2 linked regions of the Bosea vaviloviae genome follow. The protein of the gene in region 2 interacts with the protein of the main gene of each other region in a pairwise test. Links are inferred from orthologs where the notes say so. Each region holds a gene or a part of one and is shown on either strand. Other genes may lie near its edges.

Region 1 (3,296 bases), 1.2 Mb from region 2 along the record:
GGGCACCTCGTTGGAGGGCCATATCGCGGCCTTGCAGGGCGGGGTGAGCCTCGATCTCTCCGGCATGACGCGGATCCTGGCGATCCGGCCGGAGGATTTCGACGCGACGGTCGAGGCCGGCGTCACCCGCCAGCAACTCGATGCCGCGCTGCGCGATGTCGGGCTGTTCTTCCCGGTCGATCCGGGCGCCGAATGCACGCTGGGCGGAATGGCGGCGACGCGCGCCTCGGGCACCAATGCGGTGCGCTACGGCACGATGCGCGAGAATGTGGTGACGCTTACCGTGGTGATGGCCGATGGGCGCATCATCAAGACCGGCGGGCGGGCGCGCAAATCCTCGGCCGGCTACGATCTGACCCGGCTGTTCGTCGGCTCGGAGGGAACGCTCGGGATCATCACCGAGGTGACGCTGCGCCTGCACCCGTTGCCCGAGGCCGTCTCGGCGCTGGTCTGCTCCTTCGCCACAGTGGCGGGCGCGGTCGAGGCCGTTACGGCGGTGATCCAATGCGCCGTGCCGGTGGCGCGGGTGGAACTGGTCGATGCGCGGGCGATCGCGGCGGTGAACCGGCATTCGAAGCTGGAGCTCGCGGAGACACCGACCCTGTTCTTCGAGCTGCATGGCAGCCCCTCCGAGGTCGAGCAGCAGGCCAGGACGGTGGAGGGGATCGTCGGCGAGCATGGCGCGACGCATCTCGCCTGGGCGACCGACGCGGAAGAGCGGCGCCGGCTCTGGCGCGCCCGGCACAACATCCATTACGCGCTGCAGGCGATGCGCCCGGATGCGCGGATCTGGAGCACCGATGTCTGCGTACCGATCTCGCAGCTCGCGCCCTGCCTTGCGGCAACGCAGGACGACATCGAGGCGGCGAGCTTCTATATCGGCACGGTCGGCCATGTCGGCGACGGCAATTTCCATCTCGGCCTGGTGATCGACCCGAACTCGCCAGCCGAGCTGGCTGAAGCGAAACGCCTGAACGAACGCCTGATCGAGCGCGCCATCGCCTGCGACGGCACCTGCACCGGCGAGCATGGCATCGGTTATGGCAAGGCGCAGTTCATGGAGCGCGAGCATGGCGAGGCGGTCGACGTCATGCGCGCGATCAAGCAGGCGCTCGACCCGCTCGGCATCCTCAATCCTGGCAAGGTCCTGCCCGACAAGCTTCTGCCCGACTAGATCCTGCCGGAGTCGGCCGCACTTCGGAGCTGATCGCGGCAGCTTCGAGCTCCGGCAAAATCGAATCACGAATTCCGGGGACAACCCTGGCGAAGGCTCTTGAACAAAGCAAGAACATCGTTGATAGTGGCGTCACGGATCGGTAGGGTCCGGCTCCGGTCGATGGCCGGTTTCGATGTGCGCAGGAAATGGAGCCTCTCATGGCTGGTAGCGTCAACAAGGTCATTCTGGTCGGCAATCTCGGGCGCGATCCCGAGGTACGGCGTCTCGGCAGCGGCGAACCCGTGGTCAATCTGCGGATCGCGACCTCCGAAACCTGGCGCGACAAGCAGTCGGGCGAGAAGAAGGAGCGCACCGAGTGGCACTCGGTGGTGATCTTCAACGAGAACCTCGCCAAGGTCGCCGAGCAATATCTGAAGAAGGGCTCGAAGATCTATATCGAGGGCCAGCTCCAGACCCGCAAATGGCAGGATCAGTCGGGTGTCGAGAAATACACCACCGAGATCGTGCTGCAGCGCTTCCGTGGTGAACTGACCATCCTCGACAGCCGGGGGCAGGGCGGTTCGGACGAATATGGCGAAGGCAGCGGCGCGATGGAGGATCGCTCGGGCGGCGGCAGCTCCTTTGGCCGGTCGAGCCCGATGGGCGGCGGCGCTGCACCGCGCCAGCCCGCCATGGCGGGTGGCGGCGGCGGTGGCGGCCGTTCATCCTCGACCCATCTCGACGACGATATTCCGTTCTAGGCCGTTCCAGGCTCCGGGCGGCGAGAGAAGTCGGCTTTTCGCTTAGGCAAGCATTCAAAACGGGCGGTTCGGACGAGGTCCGGGCCGCCCTTTTTTGATCGTCTCCCCCGGTGCGGCCGCCGCGCATTGGCATGCCGCTTGCCTGATCCTTGCCGCAGGATAGGCTCTCGCTTGTGCTGCACTTCCGGTTCAGCGAGAGGAGGTCGATCATGCCGACACGGCGTAGGTTTATTCAGCTTGGCGCCGCGGCGCTGGCCTTGCCCGCTCCGAATATCGGGCGTGCGGCCGACAAGAGCGTGCTGAAATTCGTGCCGCAGGCCGATCTCGCCGTGGTCGATCCGATCTGGACGACGGCGACGGTGACGCGCAACCACGCCTTCATGGTCTACGATACGCTGTTTGGGCAGGACGAAACCTACAAGGCCCAGCCGCAAATGGCCGAGGGCGCGGTTGCCGATGCCGACGGCAAGGTCTGGACGATCAAGCTGCGCGACGGTCTCGTCTTTCATGACGGCGCGCGCGTACTGGCCCGCGACTGCGTGGCGAGCCTGAAGCGCTGGGGCAAGCGCGATTCCTTCGGCCAGACGCTGCTGGGTTTGACCGACGAACTCACGGCCGTCGACGACAAGACGCTGCAATTCCGCTTGAAGAAGCCGTTCCCGCTCCTGCCCGATGCGCTCGCCAAGATGACCGCCTTCATGCCGGTGATCATGCCGGAGCGGCTGGCGAACACTGACGCCTTCACCCAGGTCACCGAGGTCATCGGCAGCGGCCCGTTCCGCTTCGTCGCGGCTGAGCGCCAATCGGGCAGCCGTGCCGTCTATGAGAAGTTCGCCGGCTATGTTCCGCGCAGCGGTGGCGTGCCCGGCCGCACCGCCGGGCCCAAGATCGTGAATTTCGACCGGGTCGAATGGCACACGCTGCCCGACCCCGCGACGGCGGCGGCCGCGCTGCAGAGCGGCGAGATCGACTGGGTCGAGCAGCCCTTGCCCGATCTGCTGCCGATGCTGGCGAAGAATCCCGCAATCGAGGTCGTGATCAAGGAGACGACTGGTGCGGTTGCGATCATGCGGATGAACCACCTGCATCCGCCCTTCGACAATCCGGCGATCCGCCGCGCGATCCTGCTGGCGATCGACCAGTCCGAGTTCATGGAAGCGGTCGGCGGACCCGACAAGAGCCTGTGGCGCCCTGGCGTCGGCGTCTTCCCGCCGGGCACGCCACTGGCGAGCGATGCCGGCATGGAGGTGCTCAACGGCCCGCGCGACCCGGCTAAGGTCAAGCAGGCGCTGGCGGCGGCCGGCTATAATGGCGAGAAGGTTGTGCTGCTCGGCGTCACCGACCTCGCCAATCTCAAGGCCGAATGCGAGGTCGCCAAC
Region 2 (3,135 bases):
TCGGACAGCTCGAAGAATCGCATCAGCTCGACCTTGGGCTCATCCTCCTCGCGGATGATCTTGATGACCCGATCGAGGTCGAGATAGACGATCAAGAGGCCGCGCAGGATCTCCAGCCGCTTGTCGATCTGGCCGAGCCGGAAGCGCGAGCGGCGCAGCAGCACCTCGCGGCGATGGTCGAGCCAGGCGCGCAGGGCCTCATTGAGGCCGAGCACGCGCGGCACCACCCCGCCGGTCAGCACGTTCATGTTCATCGAGATGCGCGCCTCCAGCTCCGAGAGCCGGAAGAGCGATTCCATCATCAGATTGGGATCGACATTGCGGGCGCGCGGCTCGATGACGACGCGGATGTCCTCCGCCGACTCGTCACGCAGGTCGGCGACCAGAGGCAGCTTCTTGTCGTTGAGCAGCTCGGCGATCTTCTCGATTAGCCGGCCCTTCTGGACCATGTAGGGAATCTCGGTGACGACGACCTGCCAGGCGCCGCGCTCCAGATCCTCCTTGACCCAGCGCGCCCGGGTGCGGAAGGCGCCGCGCCCGGTGCGGTAGGTCTCGGCCATCGAGGCCCGGGTCTCGACGATGATGCCGCCGGTCGGGAAATCCGGCCCCTGCACGAAGGTCATCAATTGTTCGGAAGAGGTTTCCGGGTGCTGGATCAGATAGAGCGCGGCGTCGCAGAGTTCGGCGGCGTTGTGCGGCGGGATCGAGGTCGCCATGCCGACCGCGATGCCTTGCGAACCATTGGCGAGCAGATTCGGGAAGGCGGCGGGGAGGACGATGGGCTCCTCATCCTCCCCGTTGTAAGTCTCGCGGAAGTCGACCGCGTCCTCCTCGATGCCGTCGAGCAGGAGGCGCGCGACCTCGGTCATGCGCGCTTCGGTATAACGATAGGCGGCGGCGTTATCGCCGTCGATATTGCCGAAATTGCCCTGCCCATCGACGAGCGGATAGCGCTGGGCGAAATCCTGGGCGAGACGCACCAGCGCGTCATAGACCGACTGATCGCCATGCGGGTGGAACTTACCGATGACGTCGCCGACGATACGGGCGCATTTCTTGTGGACCTGGCCGGGGTCGAGCCGGAGCAGCCGCATGGCGTGCAGGATGCGGCGATGGACCGGCTTCAGACCGTCGCGCGCATCCGGCAGGGCGCGATGCATGATGGTGGAGAGCGCATAGGCGAGATAGCGCTCTTCCAGCGCGGTCTTCAGATCGATGCGCTCGGATTCATCCTCCGGCGGCGGCTCGACAGGCTTGCCCATGGGAATACCTTACCAACTCTCGGCGCAGTCCATTCCACAGCCCTCATCCTGAGGAGCCGCGCAAGCGGCGTTTCGAAGGATACGGGTTGAGGGAAACAGCGCGAATCACTTCGCACGACGATGCCGGCTGCGTACAGGCTTCGCCAAGCACACAGGCCCACAAACGCGGAAAAATCAGTGGATTTTCGTCGCCAGTTCGACCAGTCGCGCCCGCTCGGCCGGCTCGGCCAGCCCGCGCGGCTCGTAGAGATGGCGGCGCAGGAAGAAGCCGGTCAGCGCGAAGCCCGCCGCGATGTCGGTCGCAGTCGGCGCGCGAGCGCCCTGCCCCTCCCAGAGGAAGGCTGGAAGCGCGAGCAGGCGATCGCGATAGGGCTCGGCCGCCCGGCTGCTGACCGCCTTGCCGGATTTCGGCGAGACATGGCTGAGATCGTCCATAGCTCCCGTCACGGCGCAGCGCGTGAGATCGAGGCCAAATCCCAGCTCCGACAACATCGCCACCTCGAAACGCACCACCAGCGCCGGCGCCAGGCGCGGTTCGTCGAGATGCTGGATCAGGACGGCGAGCCCCTCATGCAGCGCCGGATGAGGATCGCGCTCCGGCAGCAGGCGCAGCAGCGCCGCGACCGTCGCCAGCCCGTAGAGCGCGACCGGCGCCTCGATCAATCGCGCCGCATGCGATTTCAGCAGCTCGACCTTGTACTCGCCGAGATGTTCGTCGAGCCGCGCCCGCCAGGTCAGCGAGACGGCGTTGCCGGGCTGGAGCGAGGCCTGCACCTTCGACGAGCGGCCGCCGCGCACGAGGCCGAGATGGCGGCCATGTGCGAGCGTCATCACCTCCAGGATCACGGAGCTCTCGCCATGCTGGCGCTGCCCGATGATCGTACCTTCGTCGGTCCATTCCATCGGCGCAGTTAGAGCAGGATGCGCGAGAGTTTCCAGCAAATCTGTACGCGCAATGGCCACGACAAGGGCCCAACCCTAGCGCCTCGGGTTCGACGCCAGCGCCGCGACGCATGACCGGCCAATTGCCCGACACCGGCCCGTCGGGCATTGCGGATGTTCAGATGGCGCCCACCGTCACAGCTAGAGGATTGATCATGGATCTCGATCTCGCTTCACGAACCGCTCTCGTCACCGGGGCAAGCTCGGGCATCGGCGCCGGAATCGCCCGCGTGCTCGCCAGGGAAGGCGCCCATGTCGCCGTGACGGCGCGGCGCGGCGAGCTCCTGGAAAAGCTGGTGCAGGAGATTACGGCTGCCGGCGGGCGGCCTCCGGTGATCGTGCTCGGCGATATCACGGATGCCGGCGATGTCGCCCGTATCGTCAGCGAGGCGACAGCCGCGCTCGGCCGGATCGACATTCTGGCCAACAGTGCCGGCGGTTCCAGGCCGATCGCGACCGATGCCGCCGATGCCGCCTGGGACGAGGCCTTCGCCCTCAACTTCACGGCCGCGCGGCGCTTGACCGAAGCCGTGCTGCCGGCGATGCGGGCGCGGCGCTGGGGCCGGATCGTCAACATCAGCGGCTCGATGGAGCCGCGCAGCCTGAACGCGGCGAGCGCGGCCAAGGCCGCGCTGCATCTCTGGGCGAAGGGGCTGTCCTGCGATGTCGCCGCCGAGGGCGTCACCATCAACACGATCCCGCCCGGCCGGATCAACAGCGAGCAGATCCTCACCAGGCTGCACCCCACGCAGGAAGCCCGCCAGGCCTTCATCGCCCGCAACATCCCGGCCGGCTATTTCGGCGAGCCCGAGGATATCGGGCATCTCGTGGCCTTCCTGGCCTCGCCGCAGGCGCGCTACATCACCGGCGCCGTCATCCCGGTCGATGGCGGCATGCACTTCTTCGCGCATTGAGAGCGAGCATCCAGCTC

The links.
Region 1: the proteins of recO (region 2) and ssb interact in binary tests that used the Escherichia coli proteins (3 or more experiments, as listed by UniProt). The link is inferred for Bosea vaviloviae from one-to-one orthologs.

The regions. Positions count from the first base shown.
Region 1 is NZ_CP017147.1:4,798,626-4,801,921, reverse strand. What follows is about bases 165-3,145. They hold ssb (single-stranded DNA-binding protein), read left to right. Parts: upstream 165-1,374; coding sequence 1,375-1,917; downstream 1,918-3,145. Other genes in these bases: BHK69_RS21980 (ABC transporter substrate-binding protein), read left to right, coding at 2,127-3,145; BHK69_RS21990 (FAD-binding oxidoreductase), read left to right, coding at 165-1,174. Outside these bases: more of BHK69_RS21990, read left to right, coding at 1-164; more of BHK69_RS21980, read left to right, coding at 3,146-3,296. UniProt on the Escherichia coli protein: Plays an important role in DNA replication, recombination and repair. Binds to ssDNA and to an array of partner proteins to recruit them to their sites of action during DNA metabolism. Acts as a sliding platform that migrates on DNA via reptation.
Region 2 is NZ_CP017147.1:3,644,636-3,647,770, reverse strand. Bases 302-3,121 are described here. They hold recO (DNA repair protein RecO), read right to left. Parts: upstream 2,166-3,121; coding sequence 1,437-2,165; downstream 302-1,436. Other genes in these bases: BHK69_RS16770 (SDR family oxidoreductase), read left to right, coding at 2,360-3,118; parC (DNA topoisomerase IV subunit A), read right to left, coding at 302-1,262. Also shown: more of parC, read right to left, coding at 1-301. UniProt on the Escherichia coli protein: Involved in DNA repair and RecF pathway recombination.